2 regions of the Synechococcus sp. GEYO genome follow, and region 1 is predicted to be linked to the other one. Evidence: predicted binding sites of a transcription regulator. Region 1 holds the regulator's gene; the other holds the start of a gene.
The links. The regulator HrcA, encoded in region 1, represses chaperone genes, less so after heat shock. The targets are predictions, from matches to a motif close to TTAGCACTCNNNNNNNNNGAGTGCTAA.

Region 1 (6,669 bases):
CGAGCAGCATCACTCCAGGCCTGGTGCCGCCCGCCTACTACGTGGCGCGTTTTCACGCCTATGAACAGGGCAATCTCTGCTGGCAGGCTGCTGCTGAAGCGGAGCAAGCCACCGATGCGATGGCCCTGCGCATCTGGCCGGACGAGGCGCTGGCACCGTCTGTGGCCCAGGCCCGTCTGCGGGATGAGATCCACCGCGCTTTGGCGCCGCTCCTGAACGGATCCATTGATCAGGTGCTCGATCTTGGCTGTTCAGTGGGAGTGAGCACGTTGTATCTCGCAAGCTGGTTGGCTGAGCGGGCAGAGCAGCGCCAAGAGCCCGCACCTCGGATTCAGGGCCTGGATCTTTCCCCCGACATGCTCGCAGTGGCTCGTGTGCGGGATCGGGAGGGACTCGTGGATGGCTGGTTGCATGCAGCGGCGGAGGACACGGGTCTGGTGGATGCGTCCTTTGACCTGATCAGTCTTCAGTTCGTTTGCCATGAGCTGCCTCAGGATGCGACCCACGCCGTGCTGGGGGAGGCTGCTCGGTTGTTGCGGCCAGGAGGTGCTCTGGTGATGGTGGATCAGGATCCCGCCTCCTCCGTGCTTCAGCGCCTTCCGGCGGCAGTCGCCACATTGCTCAAAAGCACCGAGCCCTATATCGAGCAGTACTTCAGCCTCGATATGGCTGCGGCCCTGCGGACGGCAGGGTTCTGGAATCTTCAAATCAGTGCCTGTGATCCACGGCATCGCGTGATTGCCTGCTTACGCTGAGCAAACGCTTCAAAGGCCGCGCGCGCGGTCAGCTGCACCTTGACCAGCACCCTGCCACCCAAGCCAACCGCTCAGGATCTGGCCGTCAGCTCCAGGCCTGCCTCCTCCGGTCGTTTCGGCCGTTTCGGTGGTCAGTACGTGCCTGAAACGCTCATGCCTGCCCTGGCTGAGCTGGAGACGGCCGCGGCTGAGGCCTGGAAAGATCCGGCTTTCACCTCAGAGCTCAACCGCCTGCTGCGCAACTACGTGGGCAGGGCCACACCTCTCTATGAAGCTGAGCGGCTCACAGCCCATTACCGCCGCAGTGACGGCGGACCCAGGATCTGGTTGAAGCGTGAGGACCTCAATCACACTGGCGCCCACAAAATCAACAATGCGCTCGGGCAGGCCTTGCTGGCCCTGCGAATGGGCAAAAAGCGAATCATTGCCGAAACAGGAGCTGGTCAGCACGGGGTTGCGACGGCCACGGTCTGCGCTCGCTTCGGCTTGGAGTGTGTGGTGTACATGGGTGCTGAAGACATGCGCCGTCAGGCTCTGAATGTATTCCGCATGCGTCTTCTTGGTGCCAGCGTTCAGCCTGTGACCGCCGGCACCGCCACGCTCAAGGACGCCACCAGCGAGGCCATCCGTGACTGGGTCACGAATGTGGAGACCACGCATTACATCCTCGGGTCAGTGGCAGGCCCCCACCCCTATCCGATGTTGGTTCGCGACTTTCATGCAGTGATCGGAGAGGAAGCCAGGGACCAATGCCAGCAAGCGTTCGGTCGTTTGCCGGACGTGTTGATGGCTTGCGTTGGTGGGGGTTCCAACGCCATGGGTCTTTTTCATCCCTTTGTGGAGTGCAGCGATGTGCGTCTGATCGGAGTTGAGGCCGCCGGTGATGGCGTCGCCACAGGCCGTCATGCCGCCACAATGACTGAAGGCAGGGTCGGTGTGCTTCACGGTGCCATGAGCCTTTTGCTGCAGGATCAGGACGGGCAGGTGCAGGAAGCTCATTCGATCAGTGCCGGCCTGGATTACCCCGGAGTTGGGCCAGAACACAGCTACCTGCGCGAGATCGGCCGGGCCGAATACGGCGCCGTGACAGACGCTGAAGCGCTCCAGGCCCTTCAACTGGTGAGCCGACTGGAGGGCATCATTCCTGCCCTCGAGACAGCGCATGCATTCGCCTGGCTTGAGACCCTCTGTCCAACGCTGCCGGATGGCACTGAAGTGGTTTTGAACTGCTCTGGTCGTGGTGACAAGGATGTGAACACGGTCGCCGAGCAGCTTGGCGACGCACTCTGAAGATTCAGAGCATGTATCAGCTGAGTAAGCGCTCCAGGGTGACAGCAACGGAGTTGACGGCTGCACGAGCGGTCGCGTAGGCCATCCGCATGGGGCCGATCAGGGCAACCTGGCCCACGCCTCCGTCACCGCTGCGATAGCTGGCCTGAACGACTGAGCAGCGGCTCAATGCTGTCTCAGGATGCTCCTGGCCGATCCAGACGCGTCCGTCGGACCAGTCAGGTGCGGGAACAAACGCTGCCGGGTCACTGTCCATCAGGTCGAGAAGAGGCCTCACCCTGGCGCTGTCACTGAATTCGGGTTCAGCCACGAGCCGCGACACCCCATGCACTAACGGTGCCTGCTCGATCGGGCGTTGGAAGGGATTGCCGTTCTCCAGCGCGTCCTTAAGTGCCCTTCCGCAGGATTGCAGCTGCTGTGGCAGACAGCTCCAGTCCAGCTTTCCGGCCTGCACCAGTTGGTCTGAGGTCCAGCGTTCTAAGGCTTCTACCTGACCGGCACTGCCGTGGGGCAGCCGCAGATTGAGGTGATGGGCCTGGCTGGAATCGCCAACGAGCATCACCAGCAGGCGGTCTTCACTGCGCACAAGGCGAATGGTTCTGAGATTGCTCTGGGATCGTTGCGGCGGGCTGATCAGGCTCATCAGACCTGTGAAATCCGTCAGCCGGCGTGCCAGCTGCAGCAGCAGGTCATCCAGTGCCGCCCAGCGCAGGCTCAGCTGGGTCAATTCCCGCTCCAGGTGATGGGCACCCGCACCGGGTTCGGGCAGAAGGCAGTCCACATAGTGGCGGTAGCCCTGGGGGCTGGGCACGCGACCCGCTGACGTGTGTGGCTGGGTCAGGAGTCCACGCTGTTCCAGAGCTCCCATGGCCGAACGCACCGTGGCCGAACTCGCTTTGATTCCGAATCTTTGCACTAAAGCGCGACTGCCCACCGGTTCGATGGTGTCGACATAGTGGTGGACCGTGGCCTGAAGAACCTCCTGCTGTCGTCGGGGCAGCGGCTTCACGGAGATCACCTTTCGGATAGAGATCTTACGAAGAATCAGTCAGGGAGATTGGTCCCTGTCATGAATGCATGCCGTTCGCCTGACTGGCGCGCTGATCAGTGGCAGGGCGTTCAGTAGCGCGGCACTGCGGGATCCACCACAACGCTCCAGGCATCAATGCCACCCTCGAGGTTCCAGACGTCCAGGGATGGTCGATTCTCGAGCAGCCAGCAACCGAAATTCCAGCTGCGCACACCGGCATGGCACAGCACAACGATCGAACCACCGTTTGGCAGCACGTCATCAATGCTCTCCATCCAGTTTTCAGCATCACTGAGGGGCAGATGCTTCACCGGGTGCGGAAATGGAGCGATCACCAGTTCCTGCTGCTCCCGCACATCCACAACGGTCAGATCGGTGTTGTCGTTGAGCCAGTCGTTCAGTTCGCTGGCCTTGAGGGGTTTGGGGGTGGGTCCATTCATCGCTTCAGTCTGGCTTTGGGCTGGCACAGCACCATGGATGGATAGAAGATGAGCACCATGTGCTTCACCGCCTGTTCATGAAAGGGCGCTCGTTCCTGTTGGCTCTGGTCGCTGTGGCGATGGTGCTGCTCACCCTGGCGCTGGGTATTTGGTGGGCGATGGCTCGTCAGAGCCCGCTGCGGATCATGGACCGGCCACTTGAGCTGCCCCGCGCAGCACGGTTTATGCCAAGTGATGCAGCCCTGACGCTGCACTGGCTGGTCGACTCGCGTCAGGTGCCTGCTTACGCCCAGGCCGTTGCGCCCGTTCGCCAGCGCCAACTGGTGAATGACAGCACCCGTCAGCTCAGAGATGGTGCCTTTGCTCTGGCCGGCCTTGACTTCAGCACTGAGCTGGCAGGCTGGATTGGGCCCGAGGTCAGCTTCGCAGTGCTTGACGCTCCTGTACAGCAGTCCGGGGAACAACCCAAGCAGGGTTGGGTCCTGGCACTGTCCAGCCGTGATGAAGATGGGGCCAAGCGCTTTCTGCAGCGTTTCTGGCAGACCCGAAGCCTGGCAGGCACCGATCTGCAGATCTCCCGCTACCGCGGTATGGGACTGATCAGCGGTCGCGGTGCCCTGCTGGGAAGAGATCCCCAACCGATCGCCACGGCCTTGATCGACGACGATCTGCTGTTGCTGGCTTCAGGGCGAGGTGTGCTTGAACAGGCGCTGGATGTCTCTCAACTGGACAGTCAGCATCAGCTCGGAGACCCTTTTCTGGCGGCTGATCTGCAGAGCTTCGGTCGTGGTGCTGCCGTTCTGATTGCCACCCCTGGTGCGATGAACCGCTGGCTGGGGGTCCCCTCAGCGATCACTGCCCGTGAAGACCTGCAAGGGCTGGTGGCATCGCTGACACCGCAGGGCGCTGATCTGGCGCTTGATGCCGTGGTCCACTTCCGTGAGCCTCTGATTCCCAGGATGTCTCAGCTGGCGGACAGCGATGTGTTGCTTAGAGATGCCGGTGGTGATGCAGAGACAGTCGCCCTGCTGACGAATCCTGCGGATCTTCTGGCTGCCGATGCCAATGAGCCTCTGGCTCAGTGGATCTCTCCCCTTCTGCGGCAGTCGATCGAATCTTTGTCGACCGGGGCCGCGGCTGTGGTCGCCGGTCTCGATGAGGGGCCCATGCTTTGGCAGCAAGGGCCGCAGGGCTGGGTGTTAGGTACCCGGCCGAATCGTCCCGATCCCGAAGTGGTGGATCAGCGACTTCAGGGGCTTGGGTTGACAGGCTCCACTCTCGACAGCGAAGACCAACCTGTTCAGGTCTGGACCCGTCTGGCTCGTCAACGACGTCGAGGAGAGGAGTCGCTACAAGCTGAACTTGCTGTCGCTCTGGAGCGGCATACCGGTGTGAACTGGTGGGCAGAGACCCTCGATGGTTTGCGCCGTCGCGGTGAGAGTGGTGACCTGATGCAGCGACAGCAGCAGCTGCAGGAGCTGCAGTCCGCGAGTCAGTCAGCGCTGTCTCAGCAACTGGCACTCGCTGCGGCGCCAAGTCGTTTGCACCTGGGTCAGTGGCGACCCTGGGAGCTGGTACAGGGTGTGGCAGGCCGATCACTGTTGCCAGCTGTGAAAGGTTTGGCTGTCTCTGCTGGGGCTGACCCGAACGCCACCTCTGTTCAGGATGAACGTGTGAGCAGCTTGCGTCTGCGTGCGCGACTCCAGCTCGGTTGATCTTCTTCTCCTGCGCCATGGCATTGCCGCAGAACGGGTCTGCGGCCGTGATCATCCCGATCGCCCCCTAACCGATCGCGGCATGCGGCGAACTCTGGAGGTTGTCCGACAACTGCGGAGGCTGGATGTTCAGGCGGACACACTGATCAGCAGTTCTTACCGGCGATGCAGGCAGACCGCTGAGTTGGCGGTCCAGGCTGGGTTGGCGAAATCTATCCGTCTGGATTCAGCCCTGGAGCCAGGCGGTGACCCGTGGCCGTTGGTCTCTCGAGCGTCCGGCCGTTGCCTGTTGGTTGGCCATGAGCCAGATCTGAGCACTCTTGCGGCGACGCTGATCGGAGCACCCGCCAGCAGCCTGCGCTTGCACAAGGCGGGATACTGCCATCTCAGTTGGCAGGAAGACCTGAGCGATCCTCGGGGTCAGGCTGAACTGCAGGCATTACTCAGGCCTCGTCTTTTGCTCCCGCGCTCCGTTTAAGTTGCCCTTGCGCTGAAGCGGAGGTTGGTGAGTCAGAACGATGGTGCCGAGATCCGTCATGAGCGAACGGGTCTGGTGTTCCGCCCCGGACTTGAGGGGGTGCCTGCCACCCAGTCGTCCATCTGTGACATTGATGGCCATGCAGGCTGCTTGTCCTATCGCGGCTACCCCGTCGACGATCTGGCCACCCACTGCAGCTTTCTGGAGACCACCTACCTGCTGATCTGGGGGCAATTGCCCACTCCTCAGCAGTTACGCGACTTTGAGCACGAGGTGCAGATGCACCGACGCGTGAGTTTCCGCGTCAGGGACATGATGAAGTGCTTCCCCTCCGATGGGCATCCGATGGATGCTCTGCAGTCCAGCGCAGCGTCTTTGGGTCTGTTTTATTCCCGTCGTGCTATCGACGACCCTCAGTACATCTATGACGCGGTGGTTCGGCTGATCGCCAAGATCCCGACCATGGTCGCCGCCTTTCAGCTGATCCGTAAAGGCCAAGATCCCATTCAGCCCAGGGACGATCTGGCGTATTCCGCCAATTTTCTCTACATGCTCATGGAGCGTGAGCCGGACCCCATGGCCTCAAGGATTTTTGATCAGTGCCTGATCCTGCATGCGGAGCACAGTCTCAATGCGAGCACTTTCAGTGCCCGCGTCACCGCCAGCACACTCACCGATCCTTATGCGGTCGTCGCCTCTGCCGTCGGCACGCTGGCTGGTCCCCTTCATGGCGGTGCCAATGAAGATGTCCTCGCGATGCTCGAGGAGATCGGCACACCAGATCAGGCCGCGGGCTATCTCGACGAGGCCATGGCCAGCAAGCGCAAGATCATGGGATTCGGTCACCGTGAATACCGCGTCAAAGATCCTCGTGCGGTGATTCTTCAGGCTCTCGCTGAAGAGATGTTCAAACGCTTTGGTCACGATGAGATGTACGACGTGGCCAGAGCTCTGGAGACAG
Region 2 (6,669 bases), on a different contig from region 1:
GTTTGCATCCTTCGCCGACTACCTGAATGAGTTGTCGCTTAAGGCCTATTCTCTGCCCGCTTCAGGTGTTTTCACTTCGGGCTTTGGGCCGCGCTGGTCGCGGCATCATTCAGGTATCGATATCGCTAATCACGTTGGAACGTCCATTTTTGCTGCAAGGCGTGGAGAGGTTGTCTTCGTGGATTATCTCGGTGCTTATGGATTGATGCTTGAAATTAAGCACCCCGATGGCTACAAGACGCGTTATGCGCATTGCAATGAAGCTCTTGTTCGAGTCGGTGAGACTGTCAGTCGGGGTGATTTGATTGCAAGGATGGGAAACACAGGCCGTAGTACAGGTCCCCATCTTCATTTTGAGATCAGATCGCCTGAAAATATCGCGCTGAATCCAGCATCATTCCTGAAAGGAATCCTTATTAATCAAAAGGTGTAAGCCTTTTGCTGATTGCTGGTGAATCTCAAACTTGAACAGCATTAATTTACGAGATCAAACATTTGATCTCGTAAATCAGTCTCTGCCTTGAGAGTGATCCCTCAAGGCAATGCATCGATTATCAACTCTAATTGATTGCTGCCTGGGCGCGGGCTCTTGCGCGGTTCAGGCTCTGTTGGGCCTTCACTTTTTCAGGCGAGGTTGGCTGGCCTTCCAATTTGCTGACTGCGCTAAGTGCAGCCTGCAGTTCGCTTTCAGCAGAACTGCCATCAATCGAGCTTCCCAGTTCAGCGGAGTTCACCAACACAGTGACATCATCCGCTTCCACTTCCGCAAACCCACCCATCAGCGCGATGGATTTCCAACCGCCGTCCGCACGGACACGCAAAACGCCCACATCAAGCGCTGCCAGGAGCGAAACGTGGCCGGGAAGAATGCCCAGCTGCCCAGTGGTGCTGGGGAGAATGACCTCATCAGCAGAGCCATCGAACACGCTCTGGTCTGGTGCCAGCACGCGGAGGGTGAGGGACATGGATATGGAGTGTTTGGGTTAAAAGCTTGGGCTCAAAATGAAAGGGACTGGGGCATGAATCTCATGCCCCAGATGCCATCACTTGGCTTCTTCGGCCATCTTTGCAGCCTTGGCCTTGACTTCGTCGATGTTGCCAACGAGGTAGAAAGCCTGTTCAGGGAGGTGATCCAGTTCACCAGCAAGAATCTGGTTGAAACCACTGATGGTTTCCTCGAGCTTCACGTACTTGCCGGACATGCCGGTGAAGATCTCAGCCACAAAGAAAGGCTGAGAGAGGAATTTCTCGATCTTGCGAGCACGGTCAACGGTGCGGCGATCGTCCTCGGAGAGTTCGTCGAGACCGAGAATCGCGATGATGTCCTGGAGCTCCTTGTAGCGCTGAAGAGTGGATTGCACGCTGCGAGCTGTGCGGTAGTGCTCGTCTCCCACAACAGCAGGCTGAAGCATGGTGCTGGTGGAGTCGAGCGGGTCCACAGCGGGATAAATGCCCTTGGACGCGAGGCCACGGTTCAGCACCGTGGTGGCGTCCAGGTGAGCGAAGGTGGTCGCGGGAGCTGGGTCAGTCAGGTCATCCGCAGGGACGTAAACCGCCTGGATCGAGGTAATGGAACCTTCCAGAGTGGAGGTGATTCGCTCCTGAAGTTCGCCTACGTCGGTGCCGAGCGTTGGCTGGTATCCAACAGCGGAAGGCATTCGTCCGAGCAGTGCGGACACCTCCGAACCGGCCTGAACGAAACGGAAGATGTTGTCAATGAACAGCAGCACGTCCTGCTTGTTCACGTCACGGAAATGCTCGGCCATCGTCAGAGCCGAGAGGCCCACACGCATGCGAGCACCGGGAGGCTCGTTCATCTGCCCGTAGCAGAGCGCCACCTTGGACTTGGAGAGGTCATCGGCGTTGATCACGCCTGAATCCTTGAATTCCTCGTAAAGGTCATTGCCCTCACGAGTGCGCTCACCCACACCGCCGAACACGGAAACACCACCGTGTTCCTTGGCGATGTTGTTGATCAGTTCCTGGATCAGCACGGTTTTGCCGACGCCGGCACCACCGAAAAGACCCACTTTTCCGCCCTGGCGATAGGGAGCCAGGAGGTCAATCACCTTGATGCCGGTCTCAAAGACCTTGGGCTTCGTTTCCAGTTCAGTCAGTTTGGGAGCTGAACGGTGGATCGGAGCTGTCGTATTGGATTTAACCGGCCCCTGTTCATCGACAGGCTCGCCGAGAACATTGAAGATGCGGCCAAGGGTTCCTTCGCCGACAGGCACTGAAATCGGTGCACCGGTATCGAGGGCCTCCATGCCACGGACAAGTCCGTCGGTGGCACTCATGGAAACGGCGCGAACACGGTGATCGCCCAACAATTGTTGGACTTCAGCGGTCAGAGCAACCGCCTGCCCGGCGGTATTGGTGCCTTCGATGCGGAGAGCGTTGAGAATTTTGGGCAGCTTGCCGGCGGGAAATTCCACGTCCAGAACCGGGCCAATCACCTGGCGGACAACGCCCTTGGTACCGGCGGAGGCGGGAGCAGCAGCGGCCATAAGTAAGGGGGTGTGAGAGGGAAGCGTCTAGAGCAATCCCTTCCTGAGCGGGGCAACGATACCACCGTCGCGAGAGAGGGGGGGAGTGGTTCGGTCACCCGCACGCTTGTCCCGTGGCCGAAGTGCAGAACCCGGACATAGGTTGGCACTCGACGACCTTGAGTGCCAGCTCGAGTCGCATCGGCGCTTCGGCGCACTGTCCCTGCTCCTGCAAGAACCCATGGCAGCTGTTTCTCTCAGCGTCTCCACTGTTAAGCCCCTCGGCGATCGCGTTTTCGTCAAGGTTTCAGAATCCGAGGAGAAAACCTCCGGCGGCATCCTGCTCCCCGACACCGCGAAGGAAAAGCCTCAAGTGGGCGAAGTTGTTCAAGTTGGCCCTGGTAAGCGCAACGACGACGGTTCCCGCCAGTCTCCTGAAGTGGGCGTCGGCGACAAGGTCCTCTACAGCAAGTACGCAGGCACCGACATCAAGCTCGGAAGCGATGAGTTCGTGCTCCTTTCCGAGAAGGACATTCTCGCCATCGTCAACTGACCGGCTCCTGACTGCCACACGCCTGAGACAGGTCGGTAGTCACCATCTATTCCTTTCCATCCATTTCCGCCCCCATGGCCAAGCGCATCATTTACAACGAGAACGCTCGCCGCGCTCTTGAAAAGGGCATTGACATCCTGGCCGAGTCCGTTGCTGTGACTCTCGGGCCCAAAGGTCGCAACGTTGTTCTTGAAAAGAAGTTCGGTGCTCCCCAGATCATCAATGACGGCGTCACCATCGCCAAAGAGATCGAACTCGAAGACCACATCGAGAACACTGGTGTTGCTCTGATTCGTCAGGCTGCATCCAAGACTAACGACGCAGCCGGTGACGGCACCACCACTGCGACCGTTCTTGCCCATGCCATGGTCAAGGCTGGCCTGCGCAACGTTGCTGCCGGAGCCAATGCCATCACCCTGAAAAAGGGCATCGACAAAGCATCGGATTTTCTGGTCGAAAAGATCAAAGAAAACGCCAAGCCGATTGCCGATAGCAATGCCATCGCCCAGGTGGGCACCATTTCCGCTGGTAACGACGAGGAAGTGGGTCGGATGATCGCCGACGCCATGGACAAAGTTGGCAAGGAGGGCGTGATTTCCCTGGAAGAGGGCAAGTCGATGACCACTGAGCTGGAGGTCACCGAGGGAATGCGCTTTGACAAGGGGTACATCTCTCCCTATTTCGCCACCGACACTGAGCGAATGGAAGCCGTCCTGGACGAGCCCTACATTTTGCTCACCGACAAAAAGATCGGCCTCGTGCAGGATCTCGTGCCCGTGCTCGAGCAGATTGCTCGCACTGGCAAGCCTCTACTGATCATCGCTGAGGACATTGAGAAGGAAGCTCTTGCCACTTTGGTGGTGAACCGTCTGCGCGGTGTCCTGAACGTGGCTGCGGTGAAGGCTCCAGGTTTTGGTGACCGACGCAAAGCCATGCTGGAAGACATGGCTGTGCTGACCAATGGTCAATTGATCACCGAAGACGCCGGTCTGAAGCTTGAGAACGCCAAGATCGAGATGCTTGGCACTGCGCGTCGCGTGACCATCAACAAGGACACCACCACGATCGTGGCCGAAGGCAATGATGTTGCCGTGAAAGCGCGTTGTGAGCAGATCCGTAAGCAGATGGACGAAACCGAGTCCACGTACGACAAGGAGAAACTTCAGGAGCGACTTGCCAAGCTCGCCGGTGGTGTTGCCGTGGTGAAGGTGGGTGCTGCCACCGAAACCGAGATGAAGGACAAGAAGCTTCGGCTTGAGGATGCCATCAACGCGACCAAGGCTGCTGTTGAAGAAGGCATCGTTCCTGGAGGTGGCACCACCCTGGCTCACCTGGCTCCCACACTCGAGCAGTGGGCATCGTCCAGCCTGGAGGGAGAGGAGCTGATCGGAGCCAACATTGTGGCTGCAGCTCTGACTGCACCACTGATGCGCATCGCTGAGAACGCAGGCGTCAACGGTGCTGTTGTGGCTGAAAACGTGAAGGCCAAGAACTTCAACGATGGCTACAACGCGGCCAACGGTGACTATGTCGACATGCTGGCTGCCGGCATTGTCGATCCCGCCAAGGTGACGCGTTCCGGTCTCCAGAACGCTGCGTCAATCGCAGGCATGGTGCTGACCACCGAATGCATCGTTGCAGACATGCCCGAGAAAAAAGACGCCGCACCAGCCGGTGGCGGCATGGGCGGTGGCGATTTCGACTACTGAGTCGCAGCTTCTCGATCAAAGCCGCCTCGGCGGCTTGTTAGGCCCCGCTATTGCGGGGCTTTTTTGTTGTTAGCTCGGGATTGAATTCAGGCGGCCCGTGGCGCTTTTGTCGACGTCTCGGTTCTGGACGCCTCCAATCCTCTGCTCCTCAAAATGTTCGCAGTGAACAGTTTTTGGCGCAGAGGGTCTGAAATGGTATCGAGGGTTACTGAAAACACGTGTTTCAGCCTCGTCTGAGGCGATTTTTGATCGCCCTTCTGGTGGTTCCAGCATTTCAGCTGCTGAGTTCTGCCCTGCTGCCTGCTTACGCAGGTGATGCCTCACTTTCGGCTGCCGACAACACTCTGATCCTCACCTCGGCGGCACTTGTGCTGCTGATGACTCCTGGATTGGCGTTTTTCTACGGAGGATTCGTTCAGGCTCGCAATGTGCTCAACACGATGGCGATGAGCTTCGTGATGATGGGCATCGCCACGCTGGTGTGGGTCAGCTTCGGATTCAGTCTTGCCTTCTCCGACGGCGGAGCTCTGAATGCCGTCATTGGTAATCCCTTCTCCTTCGCCATGTTGGAGAACGTCCCTGACATTTGGCCTGGCCTGGCGATACCTGGCCTCAGCTTCGCTCTCTTTCAGGGCATGTTCGCGATCATCACTCCGGCTCTAATTTCAGGGGCCTTGGTGGAGAGGATCAGTTTTCGCTTCTGGTGCGTCTTCACCCCTGTTTGGCTCCTGGTGGTGTATGCCCCTCTTGCCCATATGGTCTGGGGAGGTGGTTGCCTTGGGAAAGACCTTGATTTCGCTGGAGGCACGGTGGTGCATATCAGCTCTGGTGTTTCTGCTCTCTTGCTTGCTGGCCTTGTTGGCTGGCGCAAGCAGTGGCCCAATTCGGTGCGCCCACCTCACGATGTGACTCAGATCTTGCTCGGCACTGGTCTGCTCTGGTTTGGCTGGTTCGGTTTCAACGGCGGCAGTCAGCTGAGTGTCAGTGGTGCGGAACTCCCCTTCACTACGACGCATATCTCTGCAGCAACTGGCTTGGTCGCTTGGTCATTGATCGAGACATGGCGTGATGGCAAGCCCACTGCTGTCGGTATGGCGACCGGGGCTGTGGCCGGTCTGGTGGGCATCACCCCTGCGGCTGGGTTTGTGACGCCAGCTGCTGGGATGGCGATCGGTGCGATCACTGGTCTGCTTTGTTATTGCTCTGTGCAGCTCAAGGTTTCGCTGCGTTTTGATGATTCCCTCGACACCTTTGCCGTCCACGGTGTCGGTGGCACAGTCGGCGCGATTCTGACCGGTGTCTTCGCTAGTACTGAGCTGATCGCCACTCACCCCGCAGCGCAGGTTTTTGCTGAGAAGGGCAGAGTTGGCTTGATTGTTGATCAGTTTCAGGTTGTGCTTGTGGCCTATGGGTTGGCGGCCCTTGGGACGCTGCTGATCGCAGCAGTCTTAAGAGGTCTTGGCCTTCCGTTCCGAGTGACGGAAGAGTCTGAAAACCTTGGCGTTGATGTCCGTGAGCACGGTGAAGAGGCCTATCCGGAAAGGATTGGTTCTCCCCAATTTCATTAAGTCGCGATCCGCTTGGACCTGTTGTTGTCGGCCCGGCTGATTTAGTTCAGCCAGCCGGCACTCAGGATCACAGCCAGCGTCAGAAAGATGGCCAGGGTGGTCCAGGTGATGCGGTTGAGAGTCGCTTCAGCGCTGCTGGCACTGGTAAACGACGTACTACCACTGGCGGCGAGCCCACCCATGCCATCACCCTTGGGGCTGTGCAGCAGCACAAACAGGATCAGCAAAAGGCCGCTGCCGATCCAGATCCAGGAAAGAACGGTAGTAATCATGGGCAGATCTTATGTCCGAGCCGATCAGACCGGTTGTGGCAGGCGAGCGGTGGAGGGCACAGGTGTCTCGATTGGTTCGAT

Region 2: a site for HrcA is predicted at 2,650-2,676, ahead of groES (co-chaperone GroES). Genes of this name have one in related genera too.

What each region holds. Positions count from the first base shown of each region.
Region 1 is NZ_UCNL01000007.1:34,213-40,881, reverse strand. It holds gene DXY37_RS05220 (class I SAM-dependent methyltransferase) at 1-755, shown strand, start outside; gene trpB (tryptophan synthase subunit beta) at 795-2,045, shown strand; gene DXY37_RS05210 (heat-inducible transcriptional repressor HrcA) at 2,062-3,054, opposite strand; gene DXY37_RS05205 (rhodanese-like domain-containing protein) at 3,165-3,515, opposite strand; gene DXY37_RS05200 (DUF3352 domain-containing protein) at 3,593-5,230, shown strand; gene DXY37_RS05195 (histidine phosphatase family protein) at 5,208-5,708, shown strand; gene DXY37_RS05190 (citrate synthase) at 5,736-6,669, shown strand, end outside.
Region 2 is NZ_UCNL01000006.1:86,284-92,952, reverse strand. It holds gene DXY37_RS04585 (M23 family metallopeptidase) at 1-433, shown strand, start outside; gene atpC (ATP synthase F1 subunit epsilon) at 561-965, opposite strand; gene atpD (F0F1 ATP synthase subunit beta) at 1,044-2,507, opposite strand; gene groES (co-chaperone GroES) at 2,728-3,039, shown strand; gene groL (chaperonin GroEL) at 3,114-4,748, shown strand; gene DXY37_RS04560 (ammonium transporter) at 4,967-6,316, shown strand; gene secG (preprotein translocase subunit SecG) at 6,358-6,588, opposite strand; gene gpmI (2,3-bisphosphoglycerate-independent phosphoglycerate mutase) at 6,613-6,669, opposite strand, start outside.